DNA from 4 places in the Peribacillus sp. CSMR9 genome. Region 4 is predicted to be linked to each of the others. Evidence: riboswitches for the same ligand, from Rfam matches in the RefSeq annotation. Region 4 holds a riboswitch; each other region holds the start of a gene.
The links. Region 4 has a riboswitch for S-adenosylmethionine ahead of mmuP (S-methylmethionine permease). Riboswitches for the same ligand answer to the same signal wherever they lie in the genome.
Positions count from the first base shown of each region.

Region 1: another riboswitch for S-adenosylmethionine. It lies ahead of mtnK (S-methyl-5-thioribose kinase); the one in region 4 lies ahead of mmuP (S-methylmethionine permease).
Region 2: another riboswitch for S-adenosylmethionine. It lies ahead of N9I19_RS11740 (O-acetylhomoserine aminocarboxypropyltransferase/cysteine synthase family protein); the one in region 4 lies ahead of mmuP (S-methylmethionine permease).
Region 3: another riboswitch for S-adenosylmethionine. It lies ahead of N9I19_RS09390 (Na+/H+ antiporter NhaC family protein); the one in region 4 lies ahead of mmuP (S-methylmethionine permease).

Region 1 covers NZ_JAOPHO010000003.1:101,132-108,899, reverse strand. Annotated here, with positions in the region: gene deoD (purine-nucleoside phosphorylase) at 1-562, shown strand, start outside; gene N9I19_RS03650 (lmo1851 family serine protease) at 857-2,314, shown strand; gene N9I19_RS03645 (LCP family protein) at 2,423-3,310, shown strand; gene mtnA (S-methyl-5-thioribose-1-phosphate isomerase) at 3,487-4,533, opposite strand; gene mtnK (S-methyl-5-thioribose kinase) at 4,548-5,750, opposite strand; SAM riboswitch class I at 5,828-5,982, opposite strand; gene N9I19_RS03630 (carbon-nitrogen family hydrolase) at 6,054-6,836, opposite strand; gene N9I19_RS03625 (pyridoxal phosphate-dependent aminotransferase) at 6,936-7,768, shown strand, end outside.
Region 2 covers NZ_JAOPHO010000020.1:46,220-53,987, forward strand. Annotated here, with positions in the region: gene N9I19_RS11710 (acetyl-CoA C-acetyltransferase) at 1-233, shown strand, start outside; gene N9I19_RS11715 (acyl-CoA dehydrogenase family protein) at 305-2,092, shown strand; gene N9I19_RS11720 (arsenate reductase family protein) at 2,234-2,590, shown strand; gene gcvH (glycine cleavage system protein GcvH) at 2,686-3,069, shown strand; gene N9I19_RS11730 (toprim domain-containing protein) at 3,162-3,527, shown strand; gene N9I19_RS11735 (thioredoxin family protein) at 3,531-3,839, shown strand; SAM riboswitch class I at 3,989-4,094, shown strand; gene N9I19_RS11740 (O-acetylhomoserine aminocarboxypropyltransferase/cysteine synthase family protein) at 4,194-5,504, shown strand; SAM riboswitch class I at 5,623-5,734, shown strand; gene N9I19_RS11745 (methionine ABC transporter ATP-binding protein) at 5,899-6,933, shown strand; gene N9I19_RS11750 (methionine ABC transporter permease) at 6,926-7,594, shown strand; gene N9I19_RS11755 (MetQ/NlpA family ABC transporter substrate-binding protein) at 7,610-7,768, shown strand, end outside.
Region 3 covers NZ_JAOPHO010000014.1:12,317-20,084, reverse strand. Annotated here, with positions in the region: gene N9I19_RS09410 (LysR family transcriptional regulator) at 1-506, opposite strand, end outside; gene N9I19_RS09405 (chromate transporter) at 748-1,377, shown strand; gene N9I19_RS09400 (chromate transporter) at 1,449-1,994, shown strand; gene N9I19_RS25215 (hypothetical protein) at 2,134-2,256, shown strand; gene N9I19_RS09390 (Na+/H+ antiporter NhaC family protein) at 2,465-3,781, opposite strand; SAM riboswitch class I at 3,974-4,081, opposite strand; gene N9I19_RS09385 (SOS response-associated peptidase) at 4,405-5,076, opposite strand; gene N9I19_RS09380 (hypothetical protein) at 5,137-5,292, opposite strand; partial or broken gene gltS (sodium/glutamate symporter) at 5,570-6,775, opposite strand; gene hutG (formimidoylglutamase) at 6,805-7,761, opposite strand.
Region 4 covers NZ_JAOPHO010000066.1:5,485-13,252, reverse strand. Annotated here, with positions in the region: gene N9I19_RS20495 (ring-cleaving dioxygenase) at 1-486, shown strand, start outside; gene N9I19_RS20490 (ring-cleaving dioxygenase) at 511-1,458, shown strand; gene N9I19_RS20485 (alpha/beta hydrolase) at 1,458-2,066, shown strand; gene N9I19_RS20480 (flavin reductase family protein) at 2,085-2,693, shown strand; SAM riboswitch class I at 2,854-2,956, shown strand; gene mmuP (S-methylmethionine permease) at 3,039-4,433, shown strand; gene mmuM (homocysteine S-methyltransferase) at 4,423-5,385, shown strand; gene N9I19_RS20465 (DinB family protein) at 5,558-6,052, opposite strand; partial or broken gene N9I19_RS20460 (IS1595 family transposase) at 6,203-7,226, opposite strand.

The DNA.
Region 1 (7,768 bases), on a different contig from region 4:
TACAGGAACGTATAAAGGGAAACGAATTTCTGTCCAAGGCACAGGCATGGGTGTCCCATCCATTTCTATCTACGTAAATGAATTGATGAACAGCTATAATGTCCAGAAACTGATTCGTGTGGGAACTGCAGGGGCCATTCAAAAAGATGTAAAAGTCAGGGATGTAATCCTTGCGATGAGTGCTTCCACCGATTCCCAAATGAACCGCATGACTTTCGGGGGAGTGGACTTTGCCCCAACCGCGGATTTCGATTTACTAAGAAAAGCTTATGATGCGGGTACAGCTAAGGGCTTGCAATTGAAGGTCGGCAATGTATTTACGGCCGATCAGTTTTATAACGATAATAGCGAATTGGAAAAATGGGCAAAATACCAAATCCTTGCGATAGAAATGGAATCAGCAGCCCTATACACGCTTGCTGCTAAATTTGGCCGCCAAGCTTTATCTGTATTAACCATTTCCGATCACATCTTAACCGGTGAGGAAACATCGTCGGATGAGCGCCAGTCAACTTTTAACGAAATGGTTGAAGTGGCATTGGAAGCAGCTATCCAAGACTGATAATTGGCTGTGTTACGGCGGGTGACCAGGAATAAGTGATGCTGGATAATGAAAGTTGGGATAGAGGCTCATTCATTCCTTGGTATCCGCATTTTTGTAATGTCGAGGCTCATTCAGGAATTGCCTGGGTGTCCTTAGTGTTCCATTTGATTTACCGTTTACTGAGGGTTATAAAAATACATATGATCATAAGTTGTTATTTTTGATAACAATTATTTTTCGATTGGCATGAAAGCTGATAAAATAGAATGAAATCGTTTATATCGTCATGAAGAATGAAAGTGGTGAGGCTAAGTGGAAGAAGAAAATCAAAAACAGCCAAAAGAGGCAGGGAAATTCATTAAAATAAAGAAGTTTACGTTCATTATGGGGATTTTCTTAGTCATATTTCTAACAGCAGGGATTACTACAATAGCCTTGACCTTTGGAGATGAAAAAGTAGAGTCATTAGCACCTGATAAACATGCGGAATTTGAAAAGCTGTATTCTACATACGATACAATAAAGGGTAACTACTATGAAAAGATTGATCAAGACAAGCTGGTTGACGGGGCAATTAATGGAATGATTAAATCATTGGATGACCCTTACTCTGCATATATGGATAAAAAGGAAGCATCTAGTTTCCATGAGAGCATCTCTTCATCTTTTGAAGGAATCGGTGCAGAGATTCAGGAGCAGGATGGAAAAATCATGGTCGTCTCACCAATAAAAGGGTCCCCAGCAGAAAAAGCAGGGGTAAAACCGAATGATATCATTTTGAGTGTGAACGGTAAAAGCGTTGAAGGACTAAGCTCTTCTGAAGCTGTCCTGAAAATCAGGGGCAAAAAGGGTACGAAAGTGGATTTGTCCATCTCAAGAGCTGGTGAGTCGGAACCGATTGAGCTCACGATTAAACGTGATACAATTCCGATTGAAACAGTTTATGCGGAAATGCTTGATAATGGAGTTGCAAAAATTCAAGTGACCAGTTTTTCCGAACATACAGTCCAAGAGCTGAAAACGTCGCTTGAAGAGATGTCGAAGAAGGATATGAAGGGTCTGGTATTGGATTTGCGAGGAAATCCAGGGGGACTGCTTGACCAAGCAATAAAAATGGCAAGCCTGTTCATACCTAATGGGAAAGTGGTCCTTCAAGTTGAGGATCGCAGCGGGAAAAAAGAAGTCTATAAATCGAAGAATGATGGAGAGCTGAAGATACCGGTAGTCGTGTTGATTGATGATGGCAGTGCCAGCGCTTCTGAAATTGTTGCGGCCGCTGTCAGTGAATCTGCGGACATTCCTTTGATCGGTGTCAAATCATTTGGAAAAGGGACTGTGCAGACTGCCCAAGACTTTGATGATGGGTCTAACTTCAAATATACGGCAGCCAAATGGTTGACTCCTAAAGGCAATTGGATTCATAAGAAAGGGATCAAGCCGGATATTACTGTGAAGCTTCCTGATTATGCTAGCCTTCCGTACATTTCGCCTGATAAGGAATTGAAAGCATCTGATTCCTCCAGTGAAGTGAAAGCAGCCGAAGAGATGCTGAAGGTAGCAGGCCATGATCCTGGTAAGATAGATGGATTCTTTGATGAAGCAACTACAAATGCGGTAAAAGCGTTCCAAAGGGAACAAAAAATTAAAGAAACTGGTACCATCAAAGATGATACTACCGTGAAATTGATGCAGGTCATACGGGAAAAAATACTAAAAAACGACACACAAGTGAAAAAAGCGGTTGAAGTATTAAAGAAAGAAATCAAATAAATGGAAAAGCCTGTCAGCGATTATCGATGGCAGGCTTTTTTGTCGTTCAATGAATAGTATTCCAATATAAGGTAAAAGATATGGTTAATTTTCCGATGAGGTGAGGTAATGAAAGAAAAGGTACTGTTCATATATCTAATGGTCTGGATTCTGGCAGGTTGCACCTATGCGCCTTTACCCAAACAAAATGGAAATGCAGGTACGGAAAAAAAGATAACCAAAGAAGTGATCCAAGAAGGCGTGAAAACATTTCTGTTAATTGGTGTTGATTCTCGCGGGGAGGAAAAATCTCGATCAGATGCGATTATACTGGCAAAATACTTTCCAGAGCAGGAAAAACTAAAGCTGGCTTCCATTATGCGTGATAGTTATGTGAAAATCCCTGGGGATAAATCAGCATATAACAAAATAAATGCTGCTTATTATTATGGTGGAAAGGAGCTGCTAAAGAAAACCATTCAGGAAAACCTTGATGTCAAGGTCGATCATGTTGCAGTAATTGACTTTCAGGGATTTGTGAAGATGGTGGATTTGCTTGCCCCTGAGGGGGTAGTGGTGGATGTGGATCAGGAAATTATTGATGATATGAGTATTCAAGCAAGCGTTGGTAAAAATGTTTTACATGGTGAGGAAATATTGAAATATGTCCGTTTTAGACATGACGATGAAAGTGATTTTGGAAGGGTAGAGCGTCAACAGGAAGTATTGGTTCAATTAAAATCAGCGTTTATAAATCAAATCTCGTCCTTCGAAGGTATAGCGGCCCTTCCTAGTATAATCGAACAAGGACTTTCGTATTTAAATACTGATATTGGGGTGAAAACGATAATGGAAATGGGTCCAGAAGCCGTCTTCCATACACCGGACACCGTTGAAACTCTAAGGATCCCCGTAGAAGGAAGCTATAAAGATGAAATATATCCCCATATCGGAGCCGTGTTGGAAATGGACTATACTAAAAATAAGAAGGCACTTCAAGAATTTTTTACAAAATAAGAATAACTAATCATCATTTGTTATCGAAAACATCAATCGAAAGAAGTGATTTGTTCAAATCACTTAAATTATTTTATAATAGACCTCGCAAGAATATTACTATTTGATCTTCTTTTAAAAAACGAGAGGGATACTTAAATCCGTCTCGTCTTTTTATATCAATAAAATGACCTGGATCACTTAACAAAATGCGGAATGTTTTTTACAAAATCAGATCCAATGATGCCGTTTTCTGTAATGATGCCGGTAATTAGCTGATTCGGTGTAACGTCAAAGGCTGGATTGAATGTCTTCACGTTTTCCGGAGCGATCCGTACACCTTGAATGAAGGTGATTTCCGCTTCATCCCGTTCTTCGATCGGGATGGATGAGCCGGATTTGATAGAAAGGTCGAATGTGCTTGATGGAGCAGCCACATAAAAAGGGATACTAAAGTGCCTAGCTAATATGGCCAATCCCAATGTCCCGATTTTATTGGCTGTATCACCATTAGCCGCAATTCTGTCGGCCCCAACTATAATTCCATTGATCCGTTTCTGAAGAATCGTATGTGCAGCCATATTATCAGATATTAAGGTGACGTCAACCCCTGATTGCATCAGTTCCCAAGCAGTCAAACGCGCCCCTTGCAGGACAGGTCTGGTTTCACAAGCGTACACTTTTAGCGGAAAGCCCCTTTCTTTTGCAAGGTGGAAGGGAGCCAAGGCTGTTCCATAACGGGCTGTGGCAATCCCACCAGCGTTGCAATGCGTTAGGATGGAATCACCTTTAGCGAATAAGGATAAACCATGTTCCCCAATTTTCCTGCACATTTCTTCATCCTCAGTAAAGATGGCTTTGGCCTCCGTTACAAGTGCTTCCTTGGCAGCTGAAATGCTTTGTGCTGCTTGCAAGGTGCTTTCCATCCTCCGTAATGCCCAAAAAAGGTTGACCGCAGTAGGCCTGGAAGAGGCGAGCTTTTCAATATGCCCCGTTACATTCTTCTTGAATTCCCCTAATTCAGTGGTTGTTTCCTGTTTGGCACCAAGTGCAACGCCAAATGCTGCCGTCAGTCCGATTGCTGGGGCGCCGCGTACCTTTAATGTCAAAATGCTGTCGTATACATCATCAACTGAATGAAGTTCAATGAATTCAGTTAAGGAAGGCAGGGCCTGTTGATTTAATAATGTAATATGGGTATCATCCCATTGGACTGAATATGGTAAGGGTGCTAGTGTCGTCATGTACAGGTCTCCTTTTAAAGGGTTGAATAAAATGGAAGTGTATGGTTTTTCAACGCATCAATGACAGCTGGAACATCCAATTCTTCCCGTTTTTTAATTAAAAAAGCACCAATCTTCAATGTTGTCGTTTTCGCAGCGATCCTAGATTCTTTATCTTCAATGACATTTAGATCGGCAACATGGGAAAGGCCGATGGTTCGCCGAATCAGTTCGCATCCGGCAAAACCGAATGCGTCCCTTTTGAATTTAGCCAGTAAATAAGGTAGATAACCCTTCACATTGCGGAATGGGCTTATATTTTGGGTGTTCCATAGTTCAGTATATGCTTCTTCAAAGGCATTCCAAAATTGATGGAGGTGTGTGAAAATCTCTTCCTTTCCAGGGCCATTACGTGTGACTGCCTGAAAAAGAAGGTTGGCTGTGTATTGACCTAGGTCAAAACCAACTGGGCCATAAAAAGCAAATTCTGCATCAATAACCTTTGTTTCAGTTTCACTTGCAAATATACTTCCTGTATGTAAATCTCCATGAAGCAAGGATTCCTGCTCGGTTTCAAAGCTTTGTTTCAGCTTGGCGACTTCAAGTATCACATCTTGATCATTCCAAATACTTTTGGCGGCATCAGTCAATTCCACCTCGAAATCTCCGGGGAGCTCCTCGAAAAAAGGATCCGTGAAAATGTAGACTTCAGTGATTCTGCAAAGCTCCGGATTCGTGAAGTGTCGGGCCACTTCTTTTTTCGCAGAGGGTTCTAAATGATAATCGGATGTATAAAATGCCGTCTTCGCTACATACTCACCGATATGCTGTGAAAGCAATGGATATGGATCACCATCGATTAATCCTGTTCTAACGATTTTCAAGTGCGATAAATCTTCCATGACTGTGATCGCAAGCTGTTCATCCGAATAATAGACTTGCGGTACGAATTCGGGGCAATAGCTTTTGAAATGAATAAGTGCATTCGCTTCAATGGCAGCCCTTTTCAATGTCAGCGGCCAGCTTTCGCCAATTACCTTGGCATATGGGACAGCCTGTTTGATTATTATTCCTTTCTTTGTATCAGTTTCTGTAATATGAAAAACATAATTTAAGTTACCATCTCCGATTTCTTTACAGTTTAAACTGGCATCCGCATTGACCAACCCAAGTTTTTTTGCAAAGGTTATAGCTGTTTCGTTTGTCAATCTTTTAAAATTCGAATGGTTTTGAGTCATTTTTTTTCCTCCAGGTTCAAAATAAGAATAAAAAAGCCTCTTTCATATAGAAAGAGGCAGAAGTTTTGGCTTCGGACCTCTCATCTCCCAGAAAAATGAATTCTGGTGGAATTAGCACCGTGCTCTGTGGATTTTATAATCCGGCGGTGGATCCGCCCCATTTCACAATGGTATTACAGTCGGTTGCTGGGCTTCATAGGGCCTTTATCCCTCAGCCTGCTCTTGATAAGAGTATATGTATTCTGAAATTTTAATCTTCGGGAAAATAATATCAACTTTTTAAATAGTTTGTCAATGGGGAAATTAATAAAAGTCCGGCCGGCGATCTTCGAATACAGGTATTTTGTTACGTGCTTCCGTAACTTTAGTGAAGTCCAAGGTGCCTGTCAATAGTTCGTTTTCTTCTCCCGCTTCACTTACGATAACTCCCCATGGATCAATAATCAAGGAATGACCAGCAAATATATTATTGATATCCGAACCTGAACGATTAACGGCTACAACATAGGCTTGGTTCTCGATGGCACGACTAATCAATAAGGCTCTCCAGTGATCGAGTCTGGGCTTAGGCCATTCTGCGGTTACGAATAGAACTTCGGCACCTTGAACAGCATGGGCTCGCTGCCATTCAGGGAAGCGGATGTCATAACAAATGAATCCAGCACATATTTTTTCATCAAGAGTGAATAAACCTTCTTTTTCACCTGGCTGCAGGTAGCGATGTTCATCCATCAATTGAAATAAGTGAAGCTTATCATACTCTTTAATGAGTTTGCCATCCTTATTGATGATGATCATGGTGTTATAGAAACCCTTGCTCGTTTTTTTGGCAATGGAACCGCCTACGATGTGAATCTCGTGTTTCCTTGCCTGTGTTTTAAGGAATTCAATCGTTTTTTCCGCCTCTTGATCAGCAATCTCATTTAACCTGGTCAAGTCGTATCCAGTTGTCCAAAGCTCTGGTAAAATGACGATATCGGGTTCTGACCGTGCTGCTTCTTCCAACCATTGTTCCGCAACCTGAAAATTGATATCCGGTTGCCCGAATGCTATATCCATTTGAATACAAGCTATTTTCCACTTCATCGTTTAAAACCCCCACATGTAAAAAATGCTTTACAAGACTATGATAAACATATATCATTTGTGACTAGAATTTCAAGAAATTTCAGAGAAGGTGTATAAATGTTGCAATTCGAAAAATCCGGAAAGCTTCAGGACCTGCCAAAGCAGTTTTTTGCCTCACTTGTCGCAAAAGTCAATGCGATTACGGCGCAAGGACATGATGTCATTAATTTAGGCCAGGGAAATCCTGATCAACCGACGCCTGAACATATCGTGAAAAGTTTACAGACTGCCGCTGAAAGATCGATTAATCATAAATATTCACCATTCCGGGGACATCAATATTTAAAGGATGCCGCTGCCGTCTTTTATGAACGTGAATATGGAGTCAAGCTGGATCCAAATAGTGAAGTGGCAATTCTCTTTGGAGGAAAGGCAGGTCTTGTCGAACTGCCGCAGTGTTTATTAAATCCAGGTGATACGATCCTGGTTCCTGATCCCGGCTATCCGGATTATCTTTCAGGTGTAGTGTTAGCCCAGGCAAAAACCGAATTCATGCCCTTGACAGAAGAAAATGGTTTTCTTCCGAATTACAAAGTTATACATAAAGACGTGCTTGATAAAGCCAAAATGATGTTCTTGAACTATCCGAATAATCCCACTGGTGCTTCTGCAACTGAAAGTTTTTTTGATGAAACCGTCTCCCACGCAAGAGAGCATTCAATTTGTGTGGTCCACGATTTCGCTTATGGAGCGATAGGGTTCGACGGAAAAAAACCGACAAGCTTTCTCCAGGCAAAGGGAGCGAAGGATGTAGGAATAGAAATATACACACTATCGAAAACATACAATATGGCAGGGTGGAGAGTTGGCTTCGCAATGGGGAATAAAAGTGTCATAGAAGCTCTTGAACTATTACAAGACCATCTATATGTGAGTCTCTTCCCGGCGAT
Region 2 (7,768 bases), on a different contig from region 4:
AAGCCTTCGCTTCCCAATCCATTCAAATCATTCGTGAGCTGGGATTGAATGAAGAGATTGTCAATGTGAATGGTGGAGCCATTGCCTTGGGCCATCCCCTAGGATGTTCAGGAGCAAAATTGACATTAAGTCTGCTTCATGAAATGAAGCGCAGAAACCAACAATTCGGAATCGTGACAATGTGTATCGGCGGCGGAATGGGAGCTGCCGGAGTATTTGAATTATTAGCGTGACCCACCCTTTCCAGAAGCTGTCAACATGCTTCCGGCGGGTTTACTATCATTAACATTTAGGAGGAAATAACATGTCGAATCAAACTAAAGATAACCTCATTAAAGGCGGAGCCTTTTTAGTAGAGGATATTACGTATGATCAAGTGTTTACACCTGAAGATTATTCCGATGAGCATAAAATGATTGCCAAAACTTCTGAGGATTTCGTAGTGAATGAAATTCTGCCGCAGGTTGAACATTTAGAGAACCATGAATTTGACCGTTCTGTTAAATTACTGAAGCATGCAGGTGAAATCGGTTTACTTGGTGCTGACGTTCCTGAGGAATACAGCGGATTGGGTCTTGATAAAATCAGTTCGGCATTAATTACAGAAAAAATGGCACTTGCAGGCGGCTTCGGTATTACGCATGGTGCACACGTAGGTATCGGATCTTTGCCAATCGTATTATTCGGGAATGAAGAACAAAAGAAAAAATATCTCCCTTTACTGGCAACGGGAGAGAAAATTGCTGCGTATGCATTGACGGAACCCAGCTCAGGTTCAGATGCCTTAGGAGCAAAAACGACAGCGAAATTGAATGCAGAAGGAACCCACTATATTTTAAATGGTGAAAAACAATGGATTACGAATGCAGGTTTTGCAGATGTCTTCTGTGTTTACGCTAAAATCGACGGCGAACAATTCTCTGCTTTCATTGTTGAGCGAGATTATAAAGGCGTATCAACTGGTGCTGAAGAGAAGAAAATGGGGATCAAAAGCTCATCTACACGTACATTAATCCTTGAAGACGTTCTTGTACCAGTCGAAAATCTTTTGGGTGTAGCAGGAAAAGGGCATGTCATTGCATTCAATATCCTGAATATTGGCCGGTATAAGTTAGGCGTGGGTGCTGTCGGCGGATCTAAACGTGCCCTTGAGATTACAGTTGCTTATACGAATCAACGCCAACAGTTCAAAACGAAAATTTCCGATTTTAACTTGACGAAAGAAAAACTTGCAACAATGGCGGCAAAAATTTATGCTGCTGAAAGCTCTGTTTACCGTACCGTTGGACTTTATGATCAAAGACAGAGCAAGTTGACGGATGAGCAAGTGAAAGATGGAAAATCAATGGCAGCTGCAATCGCTGAATATGCAATTGAGTGTTCAGTGAATAAATTCTTCGCCTCCGAAGTATTGGATTACGTTACGGATGAAGGCGTACAGCTTCATGGTGGTTATGGCTTCATGCAGGAGTATGAAATCGAAAAAGCATATCGTGATTCCCGTATTAACCGGATCTTTGAAGGTACAAATGAAATCAATCGATTGCTTGTTCCGGGAACTTTCCTGAAAAAAGCACTTAAAGGGGAATTGCCACTTCTTCAAAAGGCACAAAGCCTGCAAGAGGAATTAATGATGATGATGCCGGAAGAGCCTGGCGATGAGCCATTGGCACAAGAAAAAATGCTTGTTAGAAACGCTAAGAAAATCGGTATTTTGGCTAGTGGCCTTGCTGCACAGAAATACGGGAAAAACCTTGATCAAGAACAAGAAATCCTCTCCAACATTGCTGATATAGCTTCCCTTGCCTATGCAGCTGAGTCCGTTGTGTTACGTACGGAAAAAGCAATTGCGTCTACGGGGCTGGAGAAGAACAAACAAAAAGTACTTTATACGGAAATTTTCGTTCAGGAAGCTTTCAATGAAATAGAACAACATGCAAAGGAAACGTTAATTGCGGTGGAAACAGGCGACACACTTCGCATCATGCTTGCTTCCCTTCGCAAGCTGACAAGACACACTCCAATCAATGTCATTGCGAAAAAACGTGAAGCTTCGGTTAAGGTAATCGAAACGGAAAAATATGCGCTATAAGCAATAAATCAGAATCTGTAAAGGGGATGCCCGTAAAGGCATTCCCTTTATTTCCTTTGATGAAATCTCATTGGGAATTCAAAGGATATTTCATTGTATTGCGTGGTGAAAACGGGTATTCTAATGATAGGTGGTGAAACGATGGGCTTAACATTATATTGGTACCCAAAATGCGGCACATGCCGTAATGCGAAAAAGTGGCTGGATAATCATGAACTGCAATATGAAGCAATCCATATAGCGGAAAACCCGCCTTCGCGAACTGAAATTGAACAACTATATAAAATCAGCAATTTAGAGTTGAAGAAGTTTTTCAATACTAGCGGTCAAAAATATCGGGAGCTGGGCTTAAAGGATAAGCTGAAAGAAGCTTCTGATGCAGAGATGCTTGATATATTGTCCACAGATGGCATGCTTCTGAAAAGGCCGATTGTTACGGATGGTACCAAAGTGACGGTAGGCTTCAAAGAAGAGCAATTCAATCAGGTTTGGAACTGAAATTTAACAAAATATTTGGTTAATTCCTTACTTAAACATAAGATCTGCCTTATAATGGAATAGATAAAATAAGATGTACATATGGAGGGTTAATAATGACAACAACACCAAAAGAACTTCGTTACACTAAAGAACATGAATGGGTCAAAACGGAAGATGGAACAGTGCGCATTGGAATTACTGCGTTCGCCCAGTCCGAGCTTGGGGACATCGTATTCGTTGAGCTTCCAGAAATCGGTGATGAACTGAAAGCGAACGAGCCATTTGGAAGTGTGGAATCCGTTAAGACGGTTTCTGAGCTTTATGCTCCTATCAGTGGCAAGGTTGTTGAAGTAAACGAAGATTTAAGTGACAACCCTGAATATGTAAATGAATCTCCTTTTGAAAAAGCATGGATGATCGTGCTTGAACCATCAAATAGCAGTGATATTGAAAATCTGATGAGCGCTGAAGAATATGAAAGTTTGATTAACGGTTAAAACGAAGGAGAGGGGGGCTTGAAAAGGCCTGCTCTCTTTTTCATTTTGAACAATTGCAGTTGCGCACATAATTCGTGAGATGGAGTGATGACATGGAATGGGGCGAGTTCGATAAAGTGATCATTGTAGAAGGCAGTTCCGATAGAAAAAAAGTTGCCTCCGTTTTAAATGAAGATGTGGATATAAGATGTACGAATGGGACCATATCATTAACTAAGCTCGATGAATTAGTGGATGAATTGATGGAACGTGATGTTTATCTCCTGTTTGACGCAGATGAATCAGGAGAAAAGCTGCGGAAGCAATTCCGAAGGGAAATGCCGGAAGCGAACCACCTGTATATTAATAAAATGTACAAAGAAGTGGAAAGCTCACCCGAACATCATATCGCAACTGTGCTTTTATCTGCCAATATGAATGTGAAAATGAAATTTTTAAGTCAAAGGATGAACGATTAATTGATGCAGGAATGGAAAGAAGAAGAGTGTAAGATTGCCGTTGAAAAAGGGGAAACCTTTTGTTTATATTTATATACGCCTTTATGCGGTACCTGTCAGGTGGCTTCCAAGATGCTGACGATATCCATGGAACTTTTCCCGGAATTGAAGGCAGGCAAAATGAATATGAACTATGTCCAAGCAATCGCCGAATCGTATGAAATTGAAAGTGTCCCTTGTTTATTGCTTTTCAAAAAAGGACAGCTGCACAAAAAAATATATGCCTTTCAATCCGTTCCTTATTTGTATGGATTGCTTAAGGAAATCAGCTAAGAAACCAATCAGAACCGGATTGGTTTTTTTTATTGTGAACATTTTGCTCCCAAATTGAAATCAAAAAAAGAATATTCTAACAATTCATTGACTGATTAATTCTAAAATGCTATATTTTGAATTAAGAAAGTAACGGCGGAATTTAATAGTTCTTATCAAGAGTGGCGGAGGGACTGGCCCGACGAAGCCCGGCAACCGGTATAAATTTATATACGGTGCTAATTCCAGCAGAGTGTTGGCTCTGGAAGATGAGGTGTGTTTTAAAACCTCTTCTTGTGGAAGTGGTTTTTTTGTTTATGAAAGGCCAGGTTTTCATGAAATTCCAACTAAATCCATAGAAAAAGGTGAAATCATATGTCAGAGAAAAAGTTGCGTTTTGAAACATTGAGTGTTCATGGCGGTCTGCAAGCTGATGAAACAGGTGCCCGGGCAGTCCCTATCTACCAAAGCAATGCATACTTGTTCAAAGACACAGACCATGCAGCGAATTTATTTGGTTTAAAGGAGAATGGTTATATATATACACGGCTCCATAATCCCACGGTCAGTGTTTTTGAGGAAAGAATGGCCTTATTGGAAGGCGGTATCGGCGGATTGGCAACTGCAAGCGGAATGGCAGCCATCTCACTGTCAATCCTGAATATTGCCGGTGCAGGGGATGAAATTGTTTCAGCCTCTACATTATATGGCGGCACGTATAATCTTTTTGAAAATACTCTTCCTAAATATGGGATTAAGGTGAAGTTCGTTTCACCTGATGACCCAGAAAATTTCAAAAGGGCAATTACGCCAAGAACAAAAGCCATATTTGCTGAAACGATCGGAAATCCAAGTTTGAGGGTCCTTGATATAGAAGCAGTAGCGGACATCGCCCACGAAGCCGGGATACCTTTAATTATCGATAATACCTTCGCTACACCGTATCTATGCAGACCAATTGATTTTGGGGCGGATATTGTCATCCATTCCGCTACAAAATGGATTTTGGGGAATGGAACGACGTTAGGCGGTGTCATAGTGGATGGAGGGAAGTTCGACTGGAACTCGCCAAACTACCCTGGCTTTACGGAGCCTGACCCAAGCTACGACGGTCTTGTATACGCTGATGCAGTTGGACCTGCTGCTTTTATAACGAAAGCCCGAGTGCAGTTGCTTCGTGATTTAGGTCCTGCGCTAAGTGCCCAAAGTGCATTCCAGTTTACGCTTGGACTTGAAACGCTGCATGTAAGAATGAAAGAGCATCTTTCGAACACCAAGTCTATTATTCAATATTTGGAAAATCACCCTGCCGTGACTTGGGTTTCACATCCCGGTAAAGAGGATCATCCCGATAAAGCCCTTGCGGATAAATACTTGCCTAAGGGAGCAGGATCTGTTGTGACTTTTGGAATACAGGGTGACCGAGAAGCCGGGGCAAAACTTATCAATTCGGTGGAATTATGGTCCCATGTAGCTAATGTAGGGGATGCTAAGAGTTTAATCATCCACCCTGCCAGTACGACCCACCAACAATTGAATGATGCAGGTCTGGCGAAAGCGGGAGTGCGTGCTGATCAGGTCCGTTTATCCATCGGGATTGAAAATGCAGAGGATTTAATAGAAGATTTAGAGCAGGCAATTGAAAAAGCGACGAATATCGTCTCCCTGACGTCTAAAACGGTTTAAGCAAAAAGTCCAGTTCATTCTTTTACTAGAAATAATATACATTGCACTCCTTTTTTATCTATGATAAAATTTCCCCATACTAAAGAACTTAATGCTGTACAAGTATTCTATATATTAGCTCTTATCAAGAGAGGTGGAGGGAGGTGCCCGATGAAACCCGGCAACCGACAAGGAGATTCCTTGGAAAGGTGCCAATTCACACAAAGTTTAATTACTTTGGAAGATGAGAGGAAGGCCAGCTTCTTCACCTGCCTTTCTGCTCATGCAGAAAGGTTTTTTCTATTTCATTTGGGAAAACCTTCATGAAAGGAAAAAATGGTATTAAAAACTGACTAATAATGTAGAGAAATCAACTAAGTTCATAGGTTTTATTGGATAAAAGAGGTGAGTATTAATGATTACATTGACGAAAGTAAGTAAGCTTTTCCGAACAGGAAAAGGAAACGGTGAGACTATTAAGGCAGTAAATAATGTGAATGTTGAAATAAATAAAGGCGAGATTTTCGGTATTATTGGTTACAGCGGAGCGGGGAAAAGTACTTTGATCAGAATGCTCAATGGTTTGGAAACACCTACAGAGGGATCCGTTGTGGTGGCTGGGAAGGAAGTTTCAAAAATTAAAGGGGCTCAGCTCCGTAAGGCACGTCAGGAAATCAGCATGATTTTCCAACATTTCAATCTATTATGGTCCAGGACGGTTCAGGAAAATATATCCTTCCCGTTGGAAATTGCAGGAGTTTCAAAATTTGAACGCATCAAGCGTGTGAACGAATTGATCAAGCTAGTCGGATTGGAAGGCAGAGAAAAGGCATATCCTTCGCAATTAAGCGGAGGGCAAAAGCAAAGGGTGGGAATAGCCAGGGCCCTAGCAAATGATCCTAAGGTGCTTCTTTGTGATGAAGCGACTTCTGCCTTAGATCCACAGACTACCGATTCCATACTCGAATTGCTTGTTGACATCAATCAGCGCCTGGGGTTGACAATTGTCCTGATAACACATGAAATGCATGTAATACGTAAAATCTGTCATCGCGTGGCCGTGATGGAAAACGGGCAAGTCGTTGAAGAGGGACCTGTCCTGGCTGTATTCAAGAATCCTAAAGAACAAATGACGAAGCGTTTCGTGCAACAGGTAACGGAACCAGAAGAAACGAAAGAAACGATGGACCATTTGCTTGAACGCTTTCCTGCAGGTAAAGTGATTCAATTGACTTTTGTAGGTGATCGTGCAGAAAGCCCGTTGATTACCAAGCTCGTACGTAATTTCGAGTTGGATATCAATATCGTTCAAGGTAAAATATCCCAAACGAGAAGCGGTTCATATGGAACGTTGTTTATCCACCTTGATGGCAATGAGGAAGAAATGCTCCGCGCAATAGAATTCATAAAAGCACAGCAGGTAGGCGTGGAGGTGATTACTCATGCTTAAAGAATTATTGCCGAATGTAGATTGGGAATCCATTTTAGACGCAACGAAAGAAACGCTTTATATGACAAGCATCTCTGTAGTAGCTACCTTTTTTATAGGCATACTATTAGGGTTGATCCTGTTCTTGACAGGCAAAGGGAATATATGGGAAAAACGGGCGGTCAACGCAGTCATTGGTGCTGTCGTCAATATATTTCGTTCCATTCCATTTCTTATTTTGATCGTGCTGCTCATTCCTTTCACTAAAGCGCTTGTCGGTTCTATGATTGGTGAGAATGCAGCATTACCAGCACTTATTATCGGGGCGGCGCCATTTTATGCGCGTATGGTTGAAATTGGCCTCCGTGAGATCGATAAAGGTGTAATTGAAGCGGCTAAATCCATGGGGGCAAAAACGAGTACGATCATTTGGAAGGTCCTTCTTCCGGAGTCGATGCCGGCCCTTATTTCCGGGATTACGGTAACATCGATTGCATTGGTCGGCTATACCGCAATGGCCGGGGTCATCGGCGCAGGCGGGCTTGGTAATCTAGCCTATCTAGACGGCTATCAAAGAAGCCACAATGACGTTACGCTAGTAGCGACTATCGTTATTCTGATTATCGTCTTCATTATTCAAATTATTGGAGATGTGATTACATCTAAATTAGACAAAAGATAAAGGGGGATGAATAGGATGAAAAAGTTTTTAGGGTTTGCATTAGTCCTTGTTTTATCGATTGCTCTGGCAGCTTGTGGAGCCGATAAGGACAAAAGTGGCAGTGATACAGAAAAGGAAGCGAAGAAATTAGTTGTAGGGGCATCCAATGTTCCACATGCCGAGATTCTTGAAAAA
Region 3 (7,768 bases), on a different contig from region 4:
CAAACCAATATCAATTTGTCATCTGCGAACTTTTCTACAATAAAATCGGTGTTTTCCACGAGTCCTTCCACCAAGGCCAAATCAATGACATCGTTTGATAAATCCTCCAGAACTCGAGGTGTATTTTTTATCGTTAATGTCACTTTTATTTCAGGCTGCTGTTTTTTAAATCTCCCCAGCAAGCTTGGCAATAAATACTCGCCGATAGTCAGGGATGCACCTACTATGAGGTTTAAATTGTACTCGCCCACTGATTGCTGAATCACTTCTTTTGAATGGTTGAAGTCATTCACCATAGCTTTTGCAAAAGGGTATAACAACTCTCCTGCTTCTGTCACCCTTAGCCTCCCTTCCTCACGGTCAAATAACAAAGTGTTATAAAAATTTTCCAATTGGTGAATCTGTCTTGTTACCGCCGGTTGAGATAAGAAACTTAACCTCGCTGCCTGGCTTATGCTTCCTTCATCCACCACTAAACAAAACACTTTTAGATTTTCTAATTTCAAGACGCCGACCTCCATGTCTATAAATAGTTTAATAAAATGATAGCATCATATAGGTAAATGGTGAAATGGAAAAACAACGCTATTTTCCCTGAACAGGTGATTCTATTCAATTCTATAAAACGGATAAATCTTCTGGGTATAACGTTTTGTTATACCCGATGATTTTGTTGCAATTTACCCATTCCTTTTTCTTTGATATGTTAATAATAAGATTTATATAGAGAAGCATAGGAAGGGACTGATGACAATGAAAGGACAATGGAAAACACTGCTCCAATTATTTTGGACCTTTTTTAAAATAGCACCTGTCACATTCGGAGGCGGGTTTGCGATGATCCCTTTAATCGAAAAAGAAGTAGTGGAGAAGAGAAAATGGCTGAAAAGCGAAGAAGTTACGGATGTTTTTGCATTATCTCAGTCTGTACCGGGAGCTGTCGCCGTTAACTCCGCCACCTTTATCGGCCATCGAATTGCGGGAATGAAGGGCGCAATGGCAGCTATGATCGGTGTTACACTTCCTACCTTTTTAATTGTAGTGCTCCTCGGCATTTTGTATTTTTTCATTCAGGATAATCCAAAGGTAGAATCCGCATTCATATCGATTAGAGCTTCCATAGTTGCCATCATCGCCTATGCGGCTATCAAGATAGGAAAAACGGCTATTGTTGACAAATCAACATTAGGTATATTAATAGTGGGGATTCCAATCCTTTTTTTCATTCACCCTGTTTTAGCTATATTAGCAGGCGCGATAGCAGGTGTTGTGACCATCTCTATTAAGAGGAAATTAGGTTACAAAATAAACATGGACCGAAAAGAAAAGAAAGAAGAAGAGAATGATTTCGAATATTTCATGGGTGCAGGCATATAGGTCCATGAAAGGTGGGCGATATTTCCCTGTTATCGGTTTAAACTAATTTTCAAGAAAGCGTGGGATAAATTATGATGGAATTGTGGGAGTTGTTTAGCACCTTCTTTATTATCGGATTTGTATCGTTTGGCGGGGGATACGCCATGATTCCCGTAATAGGATCGGAAGTCTCACAGCATGGTTGGATGACGACACAACAATTTACCGATGTAATCGCCATTTCCGGCATGTCCCCAGGTCCTATCACCACCAATAGTGCCATTCTCGTTGGCTATTCGACTGCTGGATTAGCAGGAGCCATATCATCTGCTCTCGGAATCCTGCTTCCTGCAATTATAGTCATAATCGTTATAGCCACCTTCTTCAGCAAATTGAATCATTATCCAATTATTCAATCGATGTTTTATGGACTAAGACCCATTGTCACTAGTTTAATCCTTTTTGCAGCGATAAGTTTTGCCATTTCCAATCATATGATAGCTATGAACTTTTCATGGCATACGATAAGCTTATTACTTGTTTTTGGATTATCATTATTTGCCTTATTGAAATTACGATGGCATCCAGCTTATGTCCTTATTCTTTCTGGATTAGTTGGTGTTGTCTTCTATTCATAACGACTCATTTTTCCGTTCAACACACTTCCATGTAATCTCTAAATCTTGGACATACTGAAAATATGACTGATCGGTATGGAAACGAAATATTTGTTCAAGTGAAACATTATCAAACAGACATATTTTTTAAAATGGTGCGATGGTACAACCTGAGTTTCGTGATTTTGTGGAAATGAAGGAGGAACGTGGATTTTCCGTCGTTCATCAATATGGACCTGAATTAGGCAGTTATTTTGATGATGGGCAAAAGTTGGTTCCATAAATTAAAGAAATATCAAGCAGGAGAATTCGAATTTATAGTTCAGATGAGGAGCGACTTTGTTACTTTCTAAACATTGATTAGCATTTATCATGCATAAGAGCGAGGATGACTTCGCGTTTTTTATTGTTTTTTTCCTATAGTATTTTAACCATACAAACAACACCCTGAATCCAATGATTCAGGGTGTTGTTTCAAAATTATTCTCATTTTAAGAAGTACGTTTCTTCGCTTCATCATTTCCCGGCTGAAACCGTGGAAAACCAATCAAGATGGCAACGATTCCACAAAGTCCAATAAGTATTGGGTAATATGAATATGGCAAGATGCTTATAGGGGAAATCTTTGCTACCCCTGCTGCAACAAGCAGCTGTGCCCCATATGGAATCAACCCTTGGATGCTACACGCAAAAACGTCAAGTAAGCTCGCCGATTTACGTGGATCAATCCCATATTTCTCGGCAATATTTTTGGCTAGCGGCCCAGCAATGATAATCGAAATCGTATTATTTGCCGTTGAAAGGTTCGTCAAACCAACAAGCCCGGCAATGCTGAATTCCGCTCCTTTTTTTGATTTGCTATTTCGGGTCACAAGGTGGAGTAAATAATCGATGCCACCATTATGTTTGATGACAGCTACCATACCTGCTATTAAAATGGCAAGAAAGGAGATTTCATACATTCCCGCCATTCCTTCCCCAACTTTTTGAATGACACCCAACGGTTGATAACTTCCATCAGCCAAGCCGATAATTCCGGCAAATACGATCCCGATGGAAAGGACCAGAAACACATTCACTCCTGCCAATGCGGTGATCAATACGCAAAGATATGGAACGATCTTCACCCAATTATAAGCATGTTGGGAAATGTCGGCTTGTTCACCCATTGTTAAAATTCCAAGGATGGCACATGTGATGATGGCGGCAGGTAAAACGATGAAAAAATTCACTTTAAACTTATCCTTCATTTTTGTTCCCTGTGTCCGCACTGCAGCGATTGTTGTATCCGAAATGAAGGATAGATTATCCCCAAACATCGCACCACCAATAACGGCCGCCATTGAAAGGGCAAGCGAAATATCTGTTTGCTCACTAATTCCAACCCCAATAGGTGCTAGGGCAACAATCGTTCCCATGCTTGTCCCCATAGATAAAGAAATAAAACAAGCAATAATGAAAATCCCTACCATCAATAGATTTTGCGGAAAAACAGCCAAGGCAAGATTCACTGTTGATTCAACTGCCCCCATGCCATTTGCAACCTTGGAAAAAGCGCCAGCCAAAAGGAAAATGATAACCATTAACATGATATTGGAGTCCCCGGCACCTTTACAGAAGATTTCAACCTTTTCATTGAAAGTCTCTTTCCGATTCATTGCCAATGCAGCTGCTGATGCGATAGAAATCGCAACAATCACCGGAAATGAATAAAAATCTTTAGTGATGATTCCGGAGCCAATAAATAAAATTAAAAAAACGACAAATGGGATCAATGCCCAGGGATTCCCTTTATTGTTTGCACTCATGATGAACACCTCTTTTTATTTTTCGCATGACATATGTCACAGCCTTTATTCTTTTAACAGTTTTTGCAAATAACGCTAATAATAACCTGATATGCCCAATAATGGAATCAACAGCTTTAAAACTGTCGGCATAAAAAAAGACCTCTTCCTTTAAACAACAAGAAGAGGTCTTTTAATTTATAAAAAACGCCCCCCTTATCTTTCAGGCAAAAATTAGCCTGCTGGATTTGGCACAGCACTCCTATTAAGTCTGCTGCCGAGACATCTTCGGGCCAGTCCCTCCGTCTCTCTTGATAAGAAGATCTAAATTATATAATTTATCAAATATTACGATATCCACCAGAAAAGTACCAGACTGGAAACTCGCCGAAACCATCTGAGTTTGTGAAAGTGACATCGAAAGCCATATTGAAAAGCAAATATAAGAGTACAGCATTTTATGTATTTTCGCAAGGTTTAGTTTTAAAGTATTTCACATGTGGACCTTAATATTATAAAGGGCCTTTTACAGGTGCAGTAAATAAGGTTTTTTCAATAATGATTTACTTGTTATACTATGATCCAAATCCTGTCTTTTATCAGGAAGGAACTAAAAATAAAAAGAGGTCTAAAGAAAGGACCTCTCAGCAAATTTGTTGTATTAGGTTAGGTGAATTATTTTTAGTTGAGTTCACATCAGTCGATACCTCAAATGCTTCCATCTGTTCAGGATCGAATGATTTTAAATACTGCTGCAGATATGCAGGATCATTAATGGATGGATTCAACCAATCTTTTTCATCTTCAGGTTTTAGGATGACAGGCATACGATCATGAATGCTGGTCATTAGCTCATTAGGAACGGTCGTTATAACTGAGCACGAATAAATGTTGATGCCCTCTCGAGATTTCCAGGATTCCCAGAGACCGGCCATACCAAATGGAGCATGATTCTTAAGCTTTATTCGCATGGGTATTTTTCGCTCGGGTTCCTTCTTCCACTCATAAAAGGAATCAGCGATTATCAAGCATCGTTTCTTCTTATACGCATTCTTGAAGCTTGCCTTCTCAGCAATGGATTCCGCTCTGGCATTGATCATTTTGTAGCCCACTTTTTCATCTTTTGCCCAAAAAGGAATGAGTCCCCACCGAAGATATCCAAGTCGATTCCTAGCCCCGTCATTAATGACGGATAGCACGGAGTGGGAAGGTGCAATATTGTAACTGAATTGGTATTCTTCATCAAATGATCCTTGAATATCGAACCGGTCTTTTATTTCTTCAATGTCAGTGAAAAGGGTGAAACGTCCGCACATAATATCGCCTACCGTTTTAAGATTTATTACAGTGTAACAAATGGAACGGGCTGGTACAAATCAGCGTTCTAAAATCCTGATGTCGGTAAATGGTTGATTGAATAATTCGCTGGAAATCAAAAGTGTTCCAAGGACCTCTCTTTCATCTTCAGCTTTAATGATTTCCGACAAAATTAAGGTACTGCCATTCCTGACCGTTACATTATATTCATTCATAGGATCCCCCCTCTAATGTTAGATGGTTGTTATTATAAACCAAAAACCTCCAAGTATCATTATTGACCTTTAGCAGAGTCGTGGTTAATCCACTAATGAGGAGCCTAGAGTGGTTCCATTAAACTTGATTACGTTTAAGCTTTATCACCCGAACCAATCCGAGATCCTCATTTCATAGTAAAGGAAGCTTCTAATCTTCCATTTGCATTCAACATAACATATAGATAAAAAAGACTGTCCCTGAATAAAATCAAAGACAGCCTGGTCAGAAGGTTTTTCACTTCAACAAATTTATACTGGTAATGATAATAGGGATAGCAAAAAGGTCGATGAGGAATGCCCCTACGATCGGTACGATAAGAAATGCCCTTCTCGAAGGACCAAATTGACCTGTAATGGCAGACATATTTGCCATTGCGTTGGGAGTTGCCCCTAATCCATGTCCGATAAAGCCACCAACCATGACAGCTGCATCATAATTCTTACCTAGTAATCTGAATAATACCAATGTACCAAGTAGTACTATGAAAAATACCTGGACGAAAACAATTAGAAGCATCGGCAATGCCAAATTGGCCACTTCCCATAGTTTTATGCTCATTAAGGCCATAGATAGAAAGATTCCCAATGTTATGTCTCCGATAAGATCGATGCTTTTCATATCCACAGCTTCTCTTTTAAAACCATCAAGAATATTTCTAACGATAACTGCTACAAACATTGCTCCTACATAGCTCGGCAAAACAAAACCGGTTGAACTCGAGAAAAGCTCTCCTAAGTAAGAACCTGCTGCCATACAGAATGTTATGATCAGAATCTGGATCATGAAGTTTTGGGCGTTGATCCCTTTGGATGAATCTCCGTTCGTTTCCACGGCTGCTGCCACTTCATCATTAATATCCGCTTCGGATGGCTGTAATTTATACTTAGTGATTAAATATTTAACGGATGGACCACCAGCTAACCCGCCTGCAACCAAGCCAAAGGTTGCTGCTGCAAGTCCAATGGATAAAGCGGAACTAACCCCAAGATCTTCAATTGTCCCGCCAAATGCAGTAGCTGCCCCATGGCCTCCTTCCATCGAGATGGGGCCCATTACTACTCCTAATAAAGGCTCTAAATCAAGTATAGTTGCAAGTGAAACTCCTATCATACTCTGAAAAAGAGCCAGGGCGCCACAAGCCAGCCAGTAAATGACGAGCAGTTTCCCACCTAGCTTAACAAGTTTAAAGCTTGCCCCTAACCCTACAGTTGTAAAGAAAGTAAGCATAAAAAGGCTTTGTAAAGTAGTATCCAATGTTAAATTGATCAATCCAGCCTGTCTGAAGATTGTCACAAGTATCGCGAACAATCATCCTCCCACTACTGGAGCCGGTATGCAAAACCTTTTAAGGATGGGGATCTTCCTAATTAACAGTCCACCCGCCAAAAGCAGTGATACGGCGAGAAATAAAGTCGTGATTTGATTTAATTCCAGATTCATCGTATGTCTGCCCCCAGATGTATAATTTATTATTTAAAATGCAGCAATACCTCATTTATTAAATGTGCTGCCAATGTAACGGTTTTATTATTTTCGTCCAACGAAGGATTCACTTCCGCGATATCAAAGGAGAGGATCTTTTCGTTTGATACGACATGCCTAATAATCGCACGGACCAATTTCGGATTCAGTCCAAATGGAGAGGGTGCACTTACCCCTGGTGCGTAGGCTGAATCAATAACGTCAGTACATAATGTAAGAATGATGAAGTCATTTTTTTTAACGAATTCATTTATCCGCTGCTTGGTTTCATTCATTTCGTTCAATGACAGCTCTTCTTCCAATATGTAGTCGACCTTACTCCTCTCAGCAGTTTTAAACAGGGCCTTCGTATTTCCCTGTTTCTGAATTCCGACACATAAATATCCACAACTTTGATCTTCGTCCAAAATCTGTTTAAACATCGTTCCTGATGAACTTTCTTTTTCATAAGGCCTCATATCAAAGTGAGCATCAATATTAATAATCCCCAATCTAGCCTTTGGTCCAACGTATTTCCTTATCCCAAGATAATGACCATAAAGGGTTTCATGTCCTCCGCCAAGTATGATAGGAATCGCTTTACTCTCCAATATCTGGGCAACAGCTGATCCCAGTTGAGCTTGGGCATCCTCCATCTCTGAACCTTCACAGATTACATTTCCAGCATCCACCAGCTCGGTTTGGGGGGATAAATGACATGGTAATTTCGCCAAGGACTGCCTTATATGATCAGGACCCTCTGCAGCACCAATCCTGCCTTTATTTCTTTTGACGCCTTCATCACATTTGAAGCCAATCATTCCAAAGGTTCTGGATGCTTTGGGAGAGGTGTTTAATTCCGAAATCGGTGACAAACGCACTCTTTGGTGGTACCTGAAGCTGTCCATTTCAGAATGGGAATCAACCCTTCCATTCCAATAATCTAAAATCGGTTTATTATACATAATTTCT
Region 4 (7,768 bases):
CCCAATATTGACCAGACACAAAGCGTTCTAACGGAGGTGTTGGGATTCCGGAAATCAGGAACATACCCATCTTCTTTAAGGGGGCAAAATCCGATTGTCGTTTACGAGACAGGTGAGGGTGGAACAGGAGCGGAAATCCATATTGAAGAAAGGAAGGACATCCCTCGAGAACGATTGGGGAGGGGCGGAGTGCACCATGTTGCCTTTCGGGTGGATAATGAAGGGGAACTGAGAAAATGGATAGAAAAAATTAGTGAATCGAATTTTGTGAACTCGGGTTATGTAGACCGCTTTTATTTTCGTTCCCTCTATTTCAGGGAGCCGAATGGCATCTTATTTGAACTAGCGACAGATGGGCCTGGTTTTACTGTGGATGAAGCAGAGCAGCACCTAGGTGAAAACCTTGCCTTACCACCTTTTTTAGAATCGAAAAGACAGGATATTGAATCGAATTTAAAACCGCTGAATACAAAATCAACAAATTAATCACCGGGAAAGGAAGTAATCGGCATGCAAAAGAAAACCGCGGGAATACATCATATAACAGCAATTGTAGGCAATCCTCAAGAGAATGTGGATTTTTATGCTGGAGTATTGGGAATGCGCATGGTCAAGAAAACCGTCAATTTTGATGACCCAGGAACCTATCATTTATATTTTGGGGATGAATCAGGTTCACCAGGGACCATCATCACTTTCTTTCCTTGGCCTGCGGCATACCAAGGGAAAATTGGCTCTGGACAAGTGGGGATTACAACATATGCGGTTCCGGAAGGTTCAATGGATTTCTGGGAAATGCGGTTGAACAGGTTTAATATAGTATTCGAGAAAGTTTCACGTTTTGGAGAGGAATATCTGGAATTTCAAGATCCCCATGGTTTGCAACTTGAACTGGTTGAGCGTAAAGAAGGGAAAAATAGCGAATGGTCATTCGGCGGTGTACCAGCTTCCAAGGCGGTCAAGGGATTCGGCGGTGCCGTATTATTGACGTCAAAACCGATCAAAACGATGGAACTATTAGAGAAAGTGATGGGCCTGCAAAAAATTGGGGAAGAGGGCGATTACATCCGCTTCAAATCCACATCGGACATCGGAAATTTGATAGATGTTAAAAAAACGGTTTTGCAAAATGGGAACATCGGAGTGGGAACTGTCCATCATCTTGCATGGCGTGCAATCGATAATGAAGATCATAAAGAATGGAGAGAGCATATCGCCAACCATGGCTATGGTGTGACACCCTTTACAGACCGTCAATACTTCGATGCCATTTATTTCAGGGAAGATGGAGGTATACTTTTTGAAGTTGCCACAGATCCACCTGGCTTCGCTCATGATGAAACGAAGGAAACGATGGGTAGTAAATTAATGCTGCCGCCATGGCTGGAAGAAAAAAGGGGAATCATGGAGAAAACGTTACTGCCGGCAGTGCCGAGAGTACTGGAGGAGGATAAATGATGAAGCATATTTTTCAAAAAGGAAGTAATCCAGAAGCGCCATTGCTTTTGCTTTTACATGGCACTGGAGGAACGGAAACAGATCTCTTGCCATTAGCGGAAATGGTTTCACCGGGATCATCTGTATTGAGCGTACGGGGAAATGTACTTGAAAACGGAATGCCCCGTTTTTTCCGCCGGTTATCCGAAGGGGTTTTTGATGAAGAAGATTTGATCTTTCGTACGAAGGAGCTTTATGACTTCTTGGAATCAGCGTCCAAAAAATATGACTTCGACCGTGAAAGAGTGGTAGCATTAGGTTATTCCAATGGTGCAAATATAGCGGCAAGTTTGCTGTTCCATTTCGAAGTGGCATTACAAGGAGCGATTCTTCATCATCCCATGGTGCCTAGAAGAGGGATTGCTTTGCCGTCCCTTTCGGATATACCTGTATTTATTGCTGCAGGTAAAAACGATCCGATTTGCCCGGCAGCAGAAACTGATGAACTTAATCAACTTTTACTGCAAGCTGGTGCTACAGTGGATGTTCAATGGGGAAATTACGGTCATCAGTTAACACGTTCAGAGGTTGAGGCAGCGGGTTCATGGTTTCAAAAGAACTTTTTATAAGAATGAGAGGGAATGAAGATGATTTCTGTTAATCCTGAAAGTCTTACTGAACGGGATAATTATAAGTTTTTGACCGGAAGCATTATACCGAGACCTATAGCCTTGGTTACGACACAATCCGAAACCGGTACAATCAATATAGCGCCGTTCAGCTTTTTTAACATAGTCAGTTCGAATCCTCCAATGATTTCCATTTCTGTTCAACGGAAAGAAGGAGTTTCAAAGGACACGGCTCGAAATGCAATTCAAACAGGTGAATTCGTTGTTCATATCACTGATGAGAATAATGTAGCTGATGCAAATCGAACGGCGAAGGAACTCCCATCTGACGAAAGTGAATTGGGTCTTACCAATTTCACGCCAGCTGTCAGTGATAAGGTATCCGTACCAGGATTGCAAGAAGCAAAGGTACGCTTTGAGTGCATATTAGAGCATGCGATACCATTGGCAGGTTCCCAGAATAAACCCGGTTGTGATTTATTGATAGGGAAAATAGTCTGCTATCATATAGAGCAAGATATTTACCATAATGGCCGAATAGACCAGAATGGGCTAAAACCTGTCGCAAGATTAGCGGGTCATACTTATACAAAACTAGGAGAATTATTTGAATTGGAACGTCCTTAAGAATTGTGGCGACACCTTTAAAAAGATGTCGTCTTTTTTTTTCTATCTTCCGTTATCTCCAAGTCTTGAGCGACTTGCCCGCAAAAAAGTAAGTCTTTACAATCCAAAACAAATACTTGACAATTTTTTCATAGATTGATAAAGTAATAAAAAAATAAATTTCTTATCCAGAGAGGTGGAGGGACTGGCCCAATGAAACCTCAGCAACAGGTCTACTACGACACTGTGCTAATTCCAGGGGGTGAAACCCTGATAGATGAGACCCTACGTTTTTATTTGTCAGTAACGCACTCTTATTAGAGTGCGTTTTCGTTTTTTCTGGATGCAGGATGAAGGGGAGTATGAATGGAGAACAAAAGGAAGCATGAATTTCAACGGGAAATGAAAGCACGGCATTTAATCATGCTATCGCTTGGGGGGGTGATTGGAACTGGTTTATTCTTAAGTACGGGTTATACGATTCAACAGGCTGGCCCGTTTGGCACTATCCTTTCGTATCTGATAGGGGCACTAGTGGTTTATCTGGTCATGCTATGTTTAGGTGAACTGGCAGTACATATGCCCGAGACAGGTGCGTTTCATAGCTATGCAGCCAAATACATTGGACCTGGGACAGGGTATACAGTAGCCTGGTTGTATTGGCTAACTTGGACTGTTGCACTAGGTTCGGAATTCACGGCCGCTGGATTGTTGATGCAGAGATGGTATCCATCAATCAATGTCTGGATTTGGAGTGCTCTATTTGCCATTTTGGTTTTTGTATTAAATGCGCTGACTGTCAAGTTTTTCGCTGAATCTGAATTTTGGTTTGCGTCAATAAAGGTAATTGCGATCGTGATATTTATTATTTTGGGAGTTGCTGCAATGGTAGGTTATATTCCAATGACTAACTCTCAATCAGCACCGCTATATTCCAATTTTATAAGTGCAGGGTTATTTCCTAATGGTGCTTTTGCCATTATCATGACGATGCTTGCAGTGAATTTTGCATTTTCTGGAACTGAATTAATCGGAATTGCAGCTGGAGAAACTGTGAATCCAGAAAAAACGATACCAAAGGCAATTCGTCTGACATTGTGGAGATTGATTATCTTTTTTGTAGGAACCATCGTTGTATTATCCGCATTATTGCCTATTTCGGATGCAGGCGTATTAGAAAGCCCCTTTGTGGCCGTTCTTGAACGAATTGGAGTGCCGTATGCAGCGGATATTATGAACTTTGTTATTTTAACTGCCATTTTGTCTGCTGCAAACTCAGGTCTATATGCCTCTTCCAGAATGCTTTGGTCACTTGCAGATAAGAAAACCATATCACCAATATTCGCAATATTAACAAAACGAGGTGTTCCGATATATTCAGTCATTTTCAGTATGTTGGGCGGTGGTTTAGCCCTGTTCTCTAGTGTTATTGCACCGGATACTGTATATATAGTGCTTGTGTCCATTTCGGGTCTGGCCGTGGTTGTAGTTTGGATGAGTATTAGCGCTTCACAGTTCCTATTTCGGAGACGATTTATAAGAGAAGGAAATTCAGTAAATGACTTGGCTTATCGTACACCATTATATCCGCTTGTACCAATCATTTCTTTCATGCTTTGTCTTGCTTCTTGTATAGGAATTGCATTTGATCCTACACAACGGATTGCGCTTTATTGTGGTATTCCATTTATTTTGTTTTGCTATGGAAGTTATTATGTAACACAAACTTCAAAGAAAAGAGGCGTAGATCTTGAAGAATAAAATTAACCCAATTGACGCTATTTTACGAGAACATTCAGTCATGATTCTGGACGGAGCTTTAGCTACAGAGCTTGAGCGGTATGGGTGTGATTTGGACGATCCGCTGTGGTCTGCCCGTGTATTACTTGAAAATCCAGAGGTGATTTATCGGGTTCACACTGACTATTTCCGTGCAGGAGCGGACTGTGCGATAACTGCAAGCTACCAAGCTACTGTTGAAGGTTTCTCCCTGCGTGGAATACAAGAAAAAGAGGCCCTGAAGTTAATTCAGAAAACGGTGTTTCTCGCAAGAAGAGCGAGAGATGATTTTTGGAAGGAAGAGACGCAAACGAACAGACCTAAGCCATTGGTTTCTGCATCAGTAGGACCCTATGGGGCTTACCTCGCTGATGGTTCAGAATATGTAGGAAACTATGGTGTTTCAGATGAAACTTTAGCAGAATTTCATCGAATAAGAATATCAGCTTTGATTGAAGCAGGTGCTGACCTTTTAGCATTTGAAACGATTCCATCCCTGCAAGAAGCAAAAGTATTGAATTCATTATTGAAAGATTATCCAGAAGTATATGCTTGGCTATCCTTTTCTTTGAAAAATGAGAAAGCAATAAGTGACGGTACATTGCTGGAGGATTGTGCAAAGTTCTTTGAGGACAGTGAGCAAATTGCAGCGATCGGTATTAACTGTGCACCAGTATCAGTTGTCACGGACGCCATCAAGGTGTTAAGTGCGAACACAAAAAAACCAATTATAGTTTATCCGAATTCTGGTGAAACCTATGATCCACAAACTAAAACATGGCATGGTCAAGAATCATGTAACACGCTCGAACAAAAATCTGAAGAATGGCACCATGCTGGGGCACGTTTAATCGGAGGATGCTGCAGAACGGCACCTCATCATATTGAAGAGATTTCAAGAAAGTGGCGACCTTCCGAAGTGGTATCCTCATAGCTTTATTCCTATATCAACTGTTTTTAATAATCATTATATAAAAAACAGGGCTTTGTTAAGTGGTATTGTTGTTTTCAGCTATAAAATATGGGAACGTCCGATTTGGACGTTCTCGTTCTTATTCCATTAAAGCCCCCTATAATGGAATAACTGTAAAGCTAATGAAGCTTTTTTAAAAGCTGCGTTTCCCTGCCCAAGCTCCTTGCATTTTACAAAGGAATACAATTTGCCCAATATGATATGCGTCGTGCATTGCTAAACTCTTCAGTTCAAGCACTAATGAATTATCTTCTCCTGGGATCTGTCTATACAAATCTTCATGTTCTGATTTTGCTAGTATTTTTCCAAGTTCACGATGAACATAAAAGTATTCTTGTTTTGTTTCCTTCCAATTTTCTAACGTCTCAGTTGGTAATCGAAATGTAGATTCATTATTTTCTGCCTGTGGTTCATTCGCTGTTTCACCAAGAAATCGCATCAGAAATCTCTTTTCATAGAAAAGTAAATGACAAACTAATTCCCAAATGGAATTCATTGCCCGATCAGCTGGTTTCCAAATTGCCTGTTCAAAAGTGATATCCTCTAGCACTTTTTCTAGTGGTGGAAACCAGTCTTCTTCATCTAAGCAGCTTGCCCATTGTTGTAACAAAAGTGTCTTTACATCCATTTTCTATTCCCTCCAATTTAATCCCTTTAATAGATATTCCCTTTGGTCAAAATTCATTTGCGGCGTGTTGTAGATAGCTCACTAATTAAGGTGTCATGCCAATTCCTTGTTCAATTAAACTGGCCCTTTAACGGAACAATGATCGTTCTTTTATTCGGAAAATTCTGGTAACGTCAGTTTATCATAAGTTGTGTTAACTGAGAAAGAACAACTGTCTAAAACCATTTTGGTTATCGTAAAGGTCTTTTATATGTTTGATGGTGTCTAAGAATTGGAACCAGCTCAAATAATGGTCTAGATACATCATTCAAACGCTCCATCCAGCTCTTTAAACGGCTGTGATAACTATTTACATTCTGGATGTGATAAATCCCTTTAACTCGCTCCCAACCATTTGCTTTTATAGCGATTGACGCTCAATTCCTTTTTCTTTGGCATAAGTCATAAACGCCCGCCAAGCATCCTTACATAGAACATTTTGTATTGATAGCCCTTGGAACCTAACGCTTCGTCCAAACTTTTTTTATAATACGCCCTTTTCCTATTGTTTTGGAAAACGTTCTCTTTTGGCGGTCTCTGGCTATAAGAACGCATACTTGGTCCTTACTTATTCCTCTAAACTCCGAACTACCACCGCGTAAATTTGGTTTTCCAACTTGGATATTCCGTTTGCCTTTCTCGGAATAGAGGAAATAGGTTTAATTCTTTTCTACTATGCCTTCGAAAAGTTCAAAATCCATCTGTTTCAATGCAGTTAGAATTTTATGCCTCCAATAAAAAGCGTCACATAATGAGCAACAATGGGTTTAGCTGTGATTTCCGAAGGGAATACCCTTCAATCATACATTCGATGAACTGAAGCCATTTACTAGGCATATGAGTTCTGTGAAGAGGAGTGTTCGTCATATCGTGAATGTTTCACCGCACTCTTTGCAGCGGTATCTTTGACGAATCAATGGTATTGATTGTAGTTTTTATCTGATATTTACCGAAGCGAATGACATTAGTGGATTGACAATGGGTGCAGGTGTAGCCGTCCTTGTTTTTTCTGTTCTGATACATCAGTGAATACAGACTCTGTTTCTCCCGCACTCCCTGTGAAGAACTCCTTCAATCGCTGCTGGTCTCTTTGGCTTAGATTTCTAATTTGGTTAATTATGTCCGCTACCGCCATTAAAACTCACTCGCTCTCAGTAATTTTAGTTCAATACAGAACGAATGTTCGATCGAATCGAATAACAACATTATTCTTTAACAAAGCCAAAAACAAAAAGAACAGGAAGCGTCTTTATCAGGCGGTACCTGTTCTTTTTGGTCTCTTTATTCGTTCAGTAATATGTAAAGAGACCGGGACCAGCCGCCTTGCTTATTTTTGTCTAGTCCCTTTAAAAAAAGGCGTGTAAGATCGGGATATAAATGATCGCTAAGATATGCTGTTCGGGTCCTGACCGGGTTTGCTGTGAGTTTACGATGGGAGCCGTTCTCGACAAATATTGATGGTCCAGTAGTTAACTCACTGACACTGGGGCTTACTTGATTTTGCAGCCATGTTTTGGATTCACATGTTCATTTTAAGTCGAAATCCTTTGTGACAACGTTGAAAAACATCCTTTATGTAAGTCGGCCCAGCATGAGCAGTTATTAACGAAAAAGTAAAAAGTGAAATTAAATCATATTTTTTTTTTGCTTGGGAAAACTAAACAAACAAGAATAGGA